2 regions of the Kaistia algarum genome follow, and region 2 is predicted to be linked to the other one. Evidence: predicted binding sites of a transcription regulator. Region 2 holds the regulator's gene; the other holds the start of a gene.
The links. The regulator PhoB, encoded in region 2, activates phosphate uptake and scavenging genes when phosphate is short. The targets are predictions, from matches to a motif close to TGTCATNNANCTGTCAT.

Region 1: a site for PhoB is predicted at 3,919-3,935, ahead of OSH05_RS20795 (Na/Pi symporter). Genes of this name have one in related genera too.

Annotation. Positions count from the first base shown of each region.
Region 1 is NZ_JAPKNJ010000003.1:538,053-545,512, reverse strand. It holds gene OSH05_RS20820 (multidrug effflux MFS transporter) at 1-820, opposite strand, end outside; gene OSH05_RS20815 (TetR/AcrR family transcriptional regulator) at 1,069-1,710, shown strand; gene OSH05_RS20810 (MerR family transcriptional regulator) at 1,724-2,758, opposite strand; RNA gene ssrA (transfer-messenger RNA) at 2,958-3,325, shown strand; gene OSH05_RS20800 (SspB family protein) at 3,371-3,895, shown strand; gene OSH05_RS20795 (Na/Pi symporter) at 4,054-5,721, shown strand; gene OSH05_RS20790 (glycosyltransferase family protein) at 5,795-6,685, opposite strand; gene fumC (class II fumarate hydratase) at 6,897-7,460, shown strand, end outside.
Region 2 is NZ_JAPKNJ010000001.1:1,756,724-1,764,183, forward strand. It holds gene pstA (phosphate ABC transporter permease PstA) at 1-759, shown strand, start outside; gene pstB (phosphate ABC transporter ATP-binding protein PstB) at 756-1,550, shown strand; gene phoU (phosphate signaling complex protein PhoU) at 1,573-2,289, shown strand; gene phoB (phosphate regulon transcriptional regulator PhoB) at 2,323-3,024, shown strand; gene OSH05_RS08580 (GcrA family cell cycle regulator) at 3,214-3,756, opposite strand; gene OSH05_RS08585 (aspartate aminotransferase family protein) at 4,166-5,395, shown strand; gene argF (ornithine carbamoyltransferase) at 5,402-6,325, shown strand; gene OSH05_RS08595 (Hsp33 family molecular chaperone) at 6,325-7,314, shown strand; gene cysK (cysteine synthase A) at 7,322-7,460, opposite strand, start outside.

The sequences.
Region 1 (7,460 bases), on a different contig from region 2:
CGAAGCGCGCCCCGATCGGGCCGGCGAATTGCGAGACGCCGATGAAGGACACCGCGTTCACCGAGAAAGCGAAGCTGTACTGCGTCGGCGTCAGGCCATAGTGCTCGATCATCACGAAGGAGGAATTGGCCAGGAAGGCGAAGAAGCTCGCTATACCGAACGCGCCGATGAAGACGAGACCGAGAAAATGCCGGTCGCGCAGCAGGTAGCCATAGGCCTGGATCGCTCCTGTCATGCTGCTCTCGCGCCGCTCGGCGACCGGCCGCGTTTCCGGCAGCGCCAGAGCGAGCAGCACGACGCCGAGAACCGCCGCGCCGAGCACGACCCAGAACACGCCGCGCCAGCCGGCGAGCGCGATCACGGCGCTGCCCGAGAGCGGGGCGAGGATCGGCGAGACGGAAAATACCAGCATCAGAAGCGACATGAGCCGCGCCGCCTCGGCGCCGGTGTGCAGATCGCGCACCACGGCGCGCGGCACGACCATGCCGGCGCAGGCGCCGAGCCCCTGCACGAAGCGGAAGGCGATCAGCACGTCGATCGACGGCGACAGCGCGCAGCCGATGCTGCCGACCATGAAGAGGGCGAGGCCGAAATAGAGCGGCGGCTTGCGCCCGACCATGTCGGAGACCGGGCCATAGACCAACTGGCCGAAACCGAGCGACAGGAAAAAGGCCATCAGGCTCATCTGGACCGCGGTATTATCGGCCTTGAGATCTGCGCCGATCGAAGGCAGGGCTGGCAGATACATGTCGATGGCGAAGGGCCCGATGGCACTCAGCAGGCCGAGGACGACGGCGAATCGCAAGACAGAGCGGTCCATGGAGAAATTCCTTCGAAGCGAAAAATCGGCCGCGCAGCGCCGATGGCTGTCGCAGACCGATTGAGGTGGTGCAGGATCCATGGGCGGAGGCAGCGGGACGCAACGCGTCGCTCACCCAATAGGTTTTGTTGTCCAGATTTTTGGACACTCTTGTCTAAAACGTCAAGCCCCCCTATCGTTCGGTCATGAAAATTTCACGCGACGCAAATTCTTCACGGGTCTCCGCCTATGGGCAATGCGCCAAGCGCTTGTCGATCACGGAAGCGGCGGAGGAGTCGTTCGCGCGGGAAGGATATGCCGCGACCAGCATCGACGGCATCGCGGCGCGCGCCTGTGTCTCGCGGCAGACCATCTATAATCACTATGGCGACAAGGAGCAGCTCTTCCTCGCCGTGGTGCGTGACCTCACGGAGCGCTCCAATGCCGGCCTCTATCAGCTGATAGCCAGCTTTCCCGATCGACCCATCGATCTGGAGGCCGAACTCGCGGACTTCGCGCTGCGTCTCATCCGCAATTGCCTGTGCAACCGCGACGGCAAGGCGCTGCGCCGCCTGATCGAGGCGGAGGGCGAGCGCTATCCGGAGCTCTTCGCTACCTGGCGCCAGGACGGGCCCGGCAAGGCCTGGGCGCTGATCGGCGCTCGCCTCGCCGGCCTTGATCATGCCGGCCTGCTCCGGATCGACGATCCGGAACGCGCCGCCCGCCAGTTCATGGCGCTCATCTATGCCGACATCCAGATGATCACTCTCTTCGGCGGCGCGCCCACCGAAGCGGAAATGCATGCTGCGGCGCGAACCGGCGTGCGCACCTTTCTGGCAGCCTTCGGCACCGCCGCAGGACCGCGCCGCGATGACTCGGCGTCCGTCCAGTCCGCCATGCTGGCGCAATAACCACGGCCGCTCGCTACGCCGTCCGAGGCCGCCAGGCGATGACGCCCTCGGTCCGAGCCCGCACGTCGGGCGAGGCAAGGCAAGTGGCGACGGCCTCGTAACCGGGCGAGCCGGGATAGGGAGCGACCACGGTAGGCGGGCTGTGATTGGCCGGACAGAACAGGATGATCTCATCGGCGCCGACCGCCGCCAGATCGAGGATCGCGCTGGAGCGCGTCATCAGGAACAGCGGACGGGCCGGACTTTCTCGCCGGCGCAGGTGAGCCACCAGCGCTTCCTGGGTGGCATGGTCCAGCCCCTGCTCCACCATATCGACGACCACGGCTGTCGGCTCTGCGGCCTCCAGCCCGGCGAGGAGAGCGACGAGGGCTTCGGATCGCATGGCGCCCTCCCCGACGAGCCAGGTCAGGCTGGCGTCGATTCGCGATCGAAGGCTCGGATCGGCCTCCATCCGCGCCCTCGCCGCCGCACCGCCATCCGCCGCCCGGTCGAGACCGAGCAAGGTCGCCCCGGGCAACGCCTGTGCCAACCGCTCGGCGAAACGGGTCTTGCCACTGCCGAGCGGGCCGACGATGAAGTTCAGCGCCCGGATGTCATGCAACTCGAAGCGCTCGCCGCCCCAGGGCCATGGAAGCTCGAGGGCTACACCGGCCTTCGCCGGGGTCCCCAGCAGGCGGGAAAGTTCGCCTGCCGCCGGCGCTTTTCCCTGGGCAAGATCGGCCCGCAGCCGCTTCACTTTCTCCACCGTGACGGCCAGTTCGCGGCCACGGTCCTCCAGCGTCTTCTGATGGTTGGCGAGTGCCGGCCCCAGATCTTCGGCGTCGCCACCCAACACCCTCGCCACTTGTGCGAGGCTAAGCCCCAGCCTGCGCAAGGCGACAATCTCGGCGGCTCGATTGATCTCGGCGGGCGCGTAGGCGCGATATCCGGCCGCTGTGCGGGCCGGCGTTACCAGACCGCGCTGCTCGTAGAGCCGCAGGGCCTTGGGGGAAACGCCAAGCTGCCTGGCAGCTTGGGAAGGGCTCAGGAATGGGGCGGGAGAGCGCACGAATCACCTCTTCGGCTACGGACCGCCATCCTTATCGGGCCGGCCGCAGGGGCCGGGTCAAGTCGGGCCGTGCGACGCCGAAATAGGCTCACCGGCGCCGCGCTACCGCCTGACGAGACATTGGGCGAGCCCGGCATTTGGCCGAGCCCTTCGGTCGGCAAAGACAAAGGCCTACCAACACGGCGATTGGTCAGCCGCATCCCTTTTCACTCCGCTCCCGATCCCCTATATCTCCTCTGCCGGCGCAAGCCGGCTATGGCGATAAACGGTCACCGAAATAAACCTATCGGACCCGGGGGCGGTACCCGGCGCCTCCACCCGAGCCCATCGGCCACCGCGAACAAGCGGGTGGTCTCCGGCGGGGGCGAAATAGGATCGACGAGGGCGTAAAGGGTGTTCTTTTGCTCGGCATGGTACCGCCGATATCGGACCAAACCTATAGTTGCGAATGACAACTATGCTCCGGTGGCTGTTGCCGCGTAAGCGGTTCCAGTACCGAAATTGAAGTCCTTGCGGGTAGCACTGTAAGGCGGGGTTCGGAGGCACCTGGCAACAGAAGCCTCCACTTTCGCGACTGGCGGCCGGAACGCCGCCCGCAAGACGGATAGAAAAATGCCCGAAGATCTGATCCGCTACGACATTCTGGCCCAGGACGCGCTCCGCGGCGTTGTTCGCAAGGTCCTGGCCGAAGTGGCGAAGACGGGTCTTCCCGGCGAGCACCATTTCTACATCACCTTCGAGACCCGCGCCCCCGGCGTGCGCATCTCGACACGAATGCTGGCCCAATATCCCGAGGACATGACGATCGTCCTCCAGCATCAATATTGGGACCTCTCGGTCAGCGAACATTCCTTCGAGGTCGGCCTTTCCTTCAACGGCGTGCCCGAGCGCCTGCTCGTTCCATTCGCCGCCGTGAAGAGCTTCCTCGACCCCTCCGTCCAGTTCGGCCTGCAATTCGAATCGGCACAGGCCGGCGAAGAGGCTGACGAGGCTGACCGCGAGATCGAGGCGCTGGAAAATTCATCTCTGGTGCTTGACGCCGCGCCGGAAGCAGCCGAGCCCGAACCGGCGGTGAGCGAGGAACGCCCCGGCGAAGCCCAGATCGTCCGCCTCGACGCCTTCCGCAAGAAGAACTGAACGCGTCCGGCAAACGAGCTCCCTGTCATAAGACTGTCATCACCCAGGTGGCCCTTATGGGTTCGCCGGAGCGATTCGATCCAAGTCTGACCGCCCATGGGCGGTGCGGTGCGGATCGAAGCCGGCGTGCCTTTCCTGCTCGTTGCGAGAGCCTTTTCGTGCTCAGCCTTGGTGAATGCCTGGCCGGCCTCGGCCTTCTTTTCATCGGCCTCCGGCTGATGTCGTCGCAGTTGCAGCGGGCCATGGGCCGGCGCATCCGCGTTCTTCTCAAGGCAGCGACTCGTACCATAGCCGCGGGCTTCTCAGCAGGAGTGCTGGCCGGCGCCGTGACGCAGTCGAGCAATGCCGTGGCTGTGATCGCCGGCAATCTCGTCCGCGCCCGAGCCCTATCGACGCGTGAGGCCATTCCTGTCGTCGCCGGCGGCAATGTCGGGACCTCGGCGCTCGTTCTTCTGGCAGCGGTCAATTTCCATCTCGCCGTGCTCTTCCTGGTCGGCCTCGTCGGCATCGGCTTCCAACTCGGCTTCGACCGGCGAGCGGCGTCGCGTGGTTGGATGAGCATCGCCCTCGGACTGGCGCTGCTGTTCCTCGGCATCGATTTCATCAAGGCGGCGCCGCACGCGCTGGATGGCGCAACCTTCGCCGACTGGATGGCCGGCCTGACACCCATGAGCGCACTCGCACTTGGCCTTGTTGCTGCGCTCGTCACCCAATCCTCCTCGACCGCGACGATCCTTGTGCTCGCCGCGTTGAAGGCAGGCGTCATCGGCATAGACAGTTGCTACTTCGCCGTCGTCGGCGCCAATTTCGGATCGGGACTTGCGACCCTGGTCGCGTCGGGCGGCCTGATGGGCGTCGGCCGGCAACTCTGCCTCGTCCATATCATGGTGAAGGGCCTCGGCTCCGGGCTCCTGCTTGTGGCCTATCTGGCGGCGCCGATGTTCGGCCTCGACCCGACGGCCTTCTTCCTCCAGTTGGGCCATAGCGATGCGGCACGCGCCGTGTCGATGCTCTTTCTGCTGCTCCAGCTTTGCGGCGCCCTCCCCGTCTCCATTCTGCGCTCGCCCGTGGCACGCCTCGCAATGCGCTTCAGCCCGCCGACGCTCGAGGACGACGTGTCGCGACCGCGATTCGTCGATCCGGACGCCGCCGCAGATCCGTCCGGCGCCCTCGAACTTTCGGCAGCGGAGATCGAAGGCCTGATCCATCGCCTCCCCAATCTCCTGCCAGATCTGGACACGGCCACGCCTGTCGGCGCGGCGGGACTGCAGGTGCTCTGGCGCGGCAGCAAGGCCGTCGCCGAAACGACGGACGCATTTGTGATCGACCTGATCCGCCGTGGTCTCTCAAGCCGCGATCTCGATACGGCGCTCGCCCAGCAATCACACCTGGAGATGCTGCGAGCGCTGCAGGACACGCTCGCCGAATTCTCGGCCCTGATATCCACCCTTCGGCCGGCCCCGGCGCTCGCCTTCAACCTCTCGGAATCACTGCGCGCCATAGTCATCCATCTCGCCGACACGGCGGGAAGCGAGGCCGAGGATTTCGATTGGCTGATCGGCCTGACCGGGGATCGAAGCGAACATCTCAACCGGATCCGCCGTCAGCTTGCGGCCTCGGCGCACGGAGCCGAGGCCGACACGCAGCGCCTCGTGCTGGCCACGAGCCAGTTCGAACGCGCCATATGGCTGGTCCACCGCCTGGCCATCGCGCTGCGACCGTCCGTTGATGGGGATCAGGCTTCCTCAGAGGCGGCAGCAAACGAAAGCGCGACGGGTTCGAGCCGGCTGGATGCGGCCCCGCAAACGGTCAATGCGCTGGATTGAACCCGCGCCAGCGTGGCCAGGATCGACGCCATGCTGAAACGTCGACGCCGCCAGATCGCCGGACTCGGCCGGTTCAGATCGGCTTGTAGTGCTTCTTGCCGAAATCGATCGGCAGGAAGTTCCCGATCTGCAGTCCCAGCAGATTCCGCCGTTCGCGGCCCGTCAGATGGCCGCGCTGGAACGGCACATAGGGATCGCCCTCCTGCGCCGCGATCCAGTCGGCCATAACGGCCGGATGCGTGTCCTCGAAGCGACCGACCAGCCGGGCATCCATCGTATAGGCCTGCTGGCGTCCGAAATTCTCGGCTGGCGCCACCTCACCCTCATGGCCGGTGGCATAGAGCTTCTGCATGGCGCGCCGCTTCTCCCACATGGCGATTGGCGAGCGGCAATTGCCATAGTGAAAGAGGCGCGCCCCGGCGCTGGCTGCGCGCGGGTAGCGGCCGCTCTTCTTGTGGTCGAGGACGACGAAGTAGAGCGAATCGGTCGTGGTGATGCGGATCGTGTTGCGGATGATCCGTGCCTCGCGCGGATAATAGCTGTGCCCCCGCGCGACCCAGTTCGGATCGCCATAGAAATGGACGTAGTCGAACCACAGCGCCTCAACCCGAGGATCATCGACATGCCGTTCCATGGCAGCCAGAACCGCGGCTTGGTCTTCCTCATGCAGGACCTCGTCGCCCTCGATGTAGAAGGCCCAGTCGCCGGTGCAATTATAGAGCGCGGTCAGCTTCTGCTGCGCCAGCACGAAACCCTTTTCCTTGAGGATCGGGTTCCAGACCGTGTCGATAATGCGGATCTTCGGATCGCCGATCGCCACAATGCGCTCGCGCGTATCGTCGTCACCGGCTCCGACAGCGATCACAAATTCATCGCAGATCGGCAGGGCCGAGCGAATGCTCTCTATGAAGGGATAGTTGAGGCGGGAGCCATTCCGGATAAAGCTGAAACCACTGACCCGCATCGAGCCTTCCGCACGATCGAAATTGAATCGCGAGCTTCGCTCACGATCATTGACGCTTCGTAGCGTTTCGCGATCTGGAGGGCAACATGGGCCGTTGCGACGATGCCAGAACTTGGCAGCGATCGGAGCCGCATGGTAGAGACGCCCGTCGGCCAGCCGCCACTGCCGGAGCCGGCACCTCGCGGAATTCCATCGAAAGCTGACAGGCGCCATGACGACCCGCATCGAAACCGACACGTTCGGCCCGATCGAAGTTCAATCCGACCGCTATTGGGGGGCCCAGGCGCAACGCTCGCTCGGCAACTTCAAGATCGGCATCGAAAAGCAGCCGACCGCGATCATTCGCGCACTCGGCATCGTCAAGCGCGCGGCCGCCGAAGCCAATATGGAACTCGGTCGGCTTGACCCCGCGATCGGTGCTTCCATCGTCTCGGCGGCCCAGGAAGTGATCGACGGCAAGCTCGACGAGCATTTCCCCCTCGCCGTATGGCAGACGGGCTCGGGCACGCAGTCGAACATGAATGCCAATGAGGTGATCTCGAACCGGGCAATCGAGGCGCTTGGCGGCGTGATGGGCTCGAAGAAGCCCGTCCATCCGAACGACCATGTCAATATGAGCCAGTCGTCGAACGACACCTATCCGACGGCGATGCACATCGCCGGCGCTGAGGAGGTCGTCCGCCTGCTCGTCCCGGCCCTGAAGCATCTGCATGCCGCGCTCGACGCGAAGGCGAAGGCCTGGTCCGCCATCGTCAAGATCGGCCGCACCCATACG
Region 2 (7,460 bases):
TGGCTGGTGCTGATCCTGGCGGCCTTGGTCTGGCAGGGCTTTTCGGGGCTTTCGCTGGCGATCTTCACCGAGATGACGCCGCCGCCGGGCGAGGCCGGCGGTCTGCTCAACGCCATCGTCGGCAGCCTGATCATGACGATCGCCGGTGTTTTGATCGGCACGCCGATCGGCATCCTCGCCGGCACCTACATGGCCGAATACGGCCGCCACAACCAATTGACCAACATCGTTCGCTTCATCAACGACATCCTGCTGGCGGCGCCGTCCATCGTCATCGGTCTGTTCGTCTATGAGGTCGTGGTCGCGCCGATGGGCCATTTCTCGGCTTTCGCCGGCGCCCTTGCCCTGGCCATCCTGGTTATTCCGGTCGTTGTCCGCACGACCGAGGACATGCTCAATCTGGTTCCGAACACGCTTCGCGAAGCATCGGCCGCACTGGGCCTGCCTCGTGCGGTCATGATCCGGCAGGTTGCCTATCGCGCCGCCATGTCGGGCATCGTGACCGGCGTACTGCTCGCCATAGCCCGCGTCAGCGGCGAGACGGCACCACTGCTGTTCACGGCGCTGAACAACCAGTTCTTCAGCACCAACCCCAATGCGCCGATGTCCAGCTTGCCGGTCACCATCTTCCAGTTTGCTTTGAGCCCCTATCCGGAATGGCAGAAGCTCGCCTGGACCGGCGCCCTGCTCATCACCTTCACAGTGCTTGCGCTCAACATCGTTGCCCGCACATTCCTTAGCCCGAGGACCTCCAAATGACCCAGATCGCCTCCGCGAGCGTCGCCGGACATGGCATGGCCGAGAAGATCACGATCCGCAATCTGAAGTTCTTCTACGGCGAGAGCCTGGCGCTGAAGTCGATCAACCTGCCGCTCTACGAGAAGAAGGTCACGGCCTTCATCGGGCCGTCGGGCTGCGGCAAGTCCACGCTGCTGCGCGTGCTGAACCGCATGTACGACCTCTACCCGAGGCAGCATGCGGAAGGCGAGGTTCTGTTCGATGGCGGCAACATCCTGGCGCCGGGCCAGGATCTCAATCTCCTGCGCGCGCGCGTCGGCATGGTGTTCCAGAAGCCCACGCCGTTCCCGATGTCGATCTATGACAACATCGCCTTCGGCATCCGCCTCTATGAGAATATCTCGCGCTCCGAGATGGACGCCCGCGTCGAGGCGGCGCTGACGCGCGGTGCGCTCTGGAACGAGGTCAAGGACAAGCTGACGTCGAGCGGCCTGTCGCTCTCCGGCGGCCAGCAGCAACGCCTCTGCATCGCCCGCTCGATCGCAGTACGGCCGGAAGTCGTTCTGTTCGACGAGCCCTGCTCGGCGCTCGACCCGATCTCGACCGCCAAGATCGAGGAGCTCATCGACGAGCTGACCGCCGACTACACCATCGCGATCGTTACCCACAACATGCAGCAGGCGGCCCGCGTCTCGGACTATACCGCCTTCATGTATCTCGGCGAGCTGATCGAATTCGACGAGACGTCGAAGATCTTCACGGCTCCGAGCGACAAGCGCACGCAGGACTACATCACCGGACGCTTCGGCTGAGCCCGGACGGCAGGAGGACGACATGTCGGAACATATTGTTACCCGATACGACGACGAGCTGAAGAACGTCCAGCGCCGCATCGCGGAAATGGGCGGCATGGCCGAACGGCTGGTGGATCTCTCCGTGTCCGCGCTGACGCGGATCGACACGGCCACCGCGAACATGGTCATCGCCGAGGATCGGCGCCTCGACGAGATCCAGCGCGAATGCGAGGAAGAGGCGATCCGCATCATCGCCCGACGCCAGCCCATTGCTGTCGACCTGCGTGAGGTCATCGGCGCGATGCGCATCTCCAACGACCTCGAGCGCATCGGCGATCTGGCCAAGAACATTGCCAAGCGCGTCCTCGCGCTCGACGGGCAGTTCCAGTCGAAGCGTTTCATGACGGGTGTGGAGCATATGGCGGAGCTGTCCCTCGCCCAGCTCAAGGACGTGCTCGACGCCTATGCGACGCGCGACGTCAACCAGGCCTTCGAGGTCTGGAAGCGCGATGCCGATATTGACTCGATGTACACGTCGCTGTTCCGCGAACTCCTCACCTACATGATGGAGGATCCGCGCAACATCTCGCTGTGCACGCATCTGCTGTTCTGCGCCAAGAATATCGAGCGGATCGGCGATCACACGACGAACATCGCCGAGACCGTGCACTACGTCGTCACCGGCGAAGCGCTCACGCAGGATCGTCCGAAGCAGGACGAGTCGAGCCTGACGAACGTCACCTATGAGAACATTTGATCGGCTCGCTCCGGTCTGGTCGGGGTTAGCTGAATGACACCACGGGTTATGGTGGTTGAGGACGAGGAGGCGCTGAGCCTCCTCCTACGATACAATCTCGAAGCGGAAGGCTACACGGTCGACGTGGTGCCTCGCGGCGACGATGCCGAGACGCGGCTGCGGGAGACCGTTCCCGATCTGCTGCTGCTCGACTGGATGCTGCCTGGAATCTCGGGCATCGAGCTCTGCCGCCGGCTGCGCGCGCGCGACGTCACGCGCACGCTGCCGATCATCATGCTGACCGCGCGTGGTGAGGAGCAGGAGCGCATACGCGGCCTGTCCACGGGGGCAGACGACTATGTCGTGAAGCCGTTCTCCGTGCCGGAGCTGATGGCGCGCGTCCGCGCTATCCTGCGCCGATCGCGGCCGGAGGTGATCGCCTCGCTGCTGCGGGCCGGCGACATCGAACTCGACCGGGAGACGCACCGCGTCCGCCGTTCCGGCCGTGAATTGCGGCTGGGGCCGACCGAGTTCCGCCTGCTCGAATTCCTGATGAAGAGCCCAGGCCGCGTCTTCTCGCGCGAGCAATTGCTGGACGGGGTCTGGGGACGGGACGTCTATGTCGACGAGCGCACCGTCGACGTCCATATCGGCCGCCTGCGCAAGGCGGTCAATCGCGGCCGCGTCAAGGACCCGATCCGGACCGTCCGCGGCTCAGGCTACGCCTTCGACGACCAGTTCGTCGGGGTCAACTGACAGAATAGTCGCCGCCGCTTAAAAGAAGGCCTTCCCCCGCGTAATACGCCGAAAGGGGAAGGCAGGCGGGCACGCGTTCCTGAAGGACAAGCTCCATTGGGAGCATCGGCCTCGTCCAGACCTCTCCTGCGGAGAGGTCGGATCGCGGTTATGGGGACCCTCTCTCGCGGACGAGAGAGGGAAGCGCACTCAGGCGCTGACCATCTTGCGCTCGCGCCGGCGTTCGTGAACCGGCTGGTAGGCGATGCGGGAATGATACTCGCAGTATGGAATTCCCGAATTCGAGCGCTGGCCGCAGAAATGGAAATCCTCGGAGCTCGGATCGCCATTCGGCCATTTGCAGGTCTGCTCGGTGAGCGTCAGGATGCTCGCATGCAGGCTGATCGGAACGACGACATCGTTGCTGTCGGTCGGACGAGGGGCGCGACGCGGCTCCGGCGCCAGTTGCCCGATGGGCTTCAGCGCCGTATTGCCGGCGACGAGCGGCCGTGTCATCGGCGGCTGCGGCCGGCCGGATACGTTGGTACGGCCGGTCGAGACTGCCGGCTGTTTGCGGGGTCTGGCGATCGGCGTCGTGGCCGGCTTCGCCCTGCCCGAAAGGCTGAGGCGATGCACCTTGCCGATGACCGCGTTTCGCGTCACGCCGCCGAGTTCCGTCGCGATCTGGCTGGCGCTGAGACCGTCGGCCCAAAGCTTCTTGAGCAACTCAACCCGTTCGTCCGTCCAAGTCATGGCTCATCCTTGTCGGTCGGAGCGGCCGTCGGAATCCCTAATGCTCGCCGCCCGCTACGCCGGACGACGACTGCGCAAATACAAGGTTCGGGGAAAACAGCTCGCTCGATATTTCGTATCTTAACGAACATTAAGCTACTATATGGCGTGACTCGCTGACAAGAGTCCGGCCGAATCAGAGACGGCGATCTCGGCTTTTTCCCCAGATTGGATGCCAAGGCGCGAAGTTTGAGTCGCGTCAATCGGTTAGCCGCCTCGGAACCTCGTCATGCACGGCTTTCCTTGACAGAAATCGTCACCACCGTGATATAAGGGCAACGCAAAAAGGTGCTGCCCGGCGCGACGGCCTCGGGTGGCACCTTTGATTTTTGGTGCCTTTGCAGAGCCTAACTAGACCCCAGGAGGGGATATGACCGCCCCCGCTACCGTTCCGCCCAAGCCGCATTCGAGCCTCTACAACACGTTCGCGCGTGCCCCGCTCGAGTTCGAGCGAGGCGAGGGCGCGTGGGTCTATACGCCCGCGGGCGAGGCCTATCTCGACTTCTCGGCCGGCATCGCCGTCAATTCGCTCGGCCACGCCAATCCGGTGCTGGTCGCAGCGCTGACCGAGCAGGCCGGCAAGATCTGGCACACATCGAACCTCTTCCGCATTCCGGGGCAGGAGCGGCTTGCTGAGCGGCTCACGGCTGCGAGCTTCGCCGACCGCGTCTTCTTTGCCAATTCCGGCGCGGAAGCGAATGAATGCGCGATCAAGACCGCGCGTCGCTATCATTTCGTGAACGGCCATCCCGAGCGCTTCCATATCATCACGATCGAGGGTGCCTTCCACGGGCGGACGCTCGCGACGCTCGCGGCCGGCGGCCAGGAAAAATACCTGGAAGGCTTCGGTCCCAAGGCCGACGGCTTCGTCCAGGTGCCCTTCGGCGATATCGATGCCGTGAAGGCCGCGGTGACGCCTGAGACGGCTGCCATCATGGTCGAGCCGATCCAGGGCGAAGGCGGCGTGCGCAGCTTCCCGGCCGGGTTCTTCAAGGAGCTCCGGGCGCTCTGCGACGCGAATGGCCTGCTGCTCGTGATGGACGAGGTCCAGACGGGCGTCGGACGCACCGGCAAATTCTTCGCCTATGAATGGACAGGGGTAACGCCCGACATTTTGACGCTCGCCAAGGGCATTGGCGGCGGCTTCCCGCTCGGCGCCTGCCTTGCGACCGAAGAGGCCGCCAAGGGCATGACACCGGGCACGCATGGCACGACCTTCGGCGGCAATCCGCTCGCCATGGCGGTTGGAAATGCCGTCCTCGACGTCGTCCTCGCTGACGGCTTCCTGGATCATGTGCGCGAGACCGGCCTCTATCTGAAGCAGCGGCTGGCGGCGCTCGTCGACCAGCATGGCGATGTGCTGGACGGTGTGCGCGGCGAGGGGTTGCTCGTCGGCCTCCATGCGGTTCAGCCAGTTCCTGAGGTGGTGGCGGCGCTGCGCGCCCAGCATCTTCTCGTCGCCGGCGCTGGCGAGAATGTCGTGCGCCTGCTGCCGCCGCTCACCATCGGCAGAACCGAGGTCGACGCGGCGATCGAGAAGATCGAGGCAGCGTGCCACGCACTCGCTCCCGCCGCTGAGCGGCAGCAGATCCAGGCGTAAACCTTCATGGCACGGCATTTTCTCGACCTGTCCGATTTCGATTCCGCGACATTGCGGCAGATCCTCGATGGCGCGCGGCGGCTGAAGTCGGTGCGCAATGGCGCCCGCGATGGTGTCGGCCCGCTCGCCGGCAAGGTGCTGGCGCTGATCTTCGAGCAGCCCTCGACGCGCACGCGCGTTTCCTTCGATGTCGGCATGCGCGAACTCGGCGGCCAGACGCTGATGCTGACCGGCGCCGAGATGCAGCTGGGCCGCGGCGAGACGATTGCCGACACGGCGCGCGTCATGTCGCGCTATGTCGACGGCATCATGATCCGCATCCTCGACCAGGAACAACTCGCGGAGCTGGCCCGCCACGCGAGCATTCCCGTGATCAACGGACTGACGCGCCGTTCGCATCCCTGCCAGGTCATGGCCGACATCATGACCTTCGAGGAGCATCGCGGCCCGATCGCCGGCAAGACGATCGCCTGGGTCGGCGACAGCAACAATGTCATGGCCTCTTGGATTCATGCGACGGCGCGGTTCGACTTCCGCATGAAGATCGCGACACCATCCGAACTCGCGCCGACGCACAAGCTGCTGGACTGGGCGCGGATGAATGGCGGCGAGGTGATCGCCGGCGAAGATGCGCAGGAAGCAGCCGATGGCGCCGATTGCATCATCACGGACACCTGGGTGTCGATGGGCGACAACGAGGCCGAACGGCGTCACAATCTCCTGAAGCCTTACCAGGTCAATGCCCGGCTGATGTCCCGAGCCAGCCCGGACGCCATTTTCATGCACTGCCTCCCCGCTCACCGCGGCGAGGAGGTGACGGCCGAGATCATGGACGGGCCGCAATCCGTCGTGTTCGACGAGGCGGAAAACCGCCTTCACGCGCAGAAGGGCATTCTCGCCTGGTGCCTCGCCGGTCCGGAGGCGCTCTGATGGAAGGATCGAAGGCTAGCGAGCCGCAACCACTCGGTTCGGCCGGCGACGATGCCGTGCTGCCCTTCGAGGTTGTCGGCCTCGACGTTCGGGGCCGCGTCATCCAAATGGGCCCCGCGCTCTCGACGCTGCTCGATCGCCACAATTATCCGCTGCCGGTCTCGAAGCTGCTCGGCGAGGCGATCGTCCTCACCGTCCTGCTCGGTTCCTCGCTCAAATTCGAAGGCCAGTTCATCCTGCAGACGCAGACGGACGGGCCGGTCGACATGCTCGTCGTCGATTTCCGCACGCCCGGCCATATCCGGGCCTATGCCCGCTTCGATGCAGATGCGGTGGCCGAAATGGAGGCTGCCGGGACACTGGAGCCGTCGATGCTGCTGGCCGACGGCACGCTCGCCATGACGATCGACCAGGGGCCGCATACGAGCCGTTACCAAGGCATCGTTCCGCTCGACGGATCGAGCCTCGAAGAGGTGGCGCATCTCTATTTCGAACAGTCGGAACAGATCCCGACCGCGGTGCGCCTTGCCGTCGCCGAGATGATGACGCGCGAGGAAGGCGGCGTCGCCCATAGCTGGCGAGCTGGCGGCCTGATGGTGCAGTTCCTGCCGCAGTCGGAAGACAAGTCCCGCCAGCGGGACCTGCCGGGCGGCGACCTGCCGGACGACATGGAGATCGAGAGCGACGAGGATGATGCCTGGCTTGAGGCGAAGTCGCTTGTCGGCACGATCGAGGATCATGAGCTGATCGATCCCGACGTCACGCCCGAACTGCTGCTCTACCGCCTGTTCCACGAGCGCGGCGTGCGCGTCTTCGAGCCGACCACCGTGCACGACCGCTGCTCCTGCTCGCAGGAACGGATCGAAGGGGTGATGCGGAGCTTCACCGCCGAGGAAATCACCCAGTCGATCGAGGATGGCCGCATCACGGTCACCTGCGAGTTCTGCGGCCTCGTCTACAGCTTCGATCCGGCGGAATTCCTGTCCTGATCCGCGGCTAGTCCAGCCCTTCGAACAGCGCCGTCGAGAGATAGCGCTCTGCGAAGGAAGGGATGATCAGGACGATCGTCTTCCCCTCCATTTCCGGCCGGCGGCCGACGGCGACGGCGGCCGCCACAGCGGCGCCGGAGGAAATG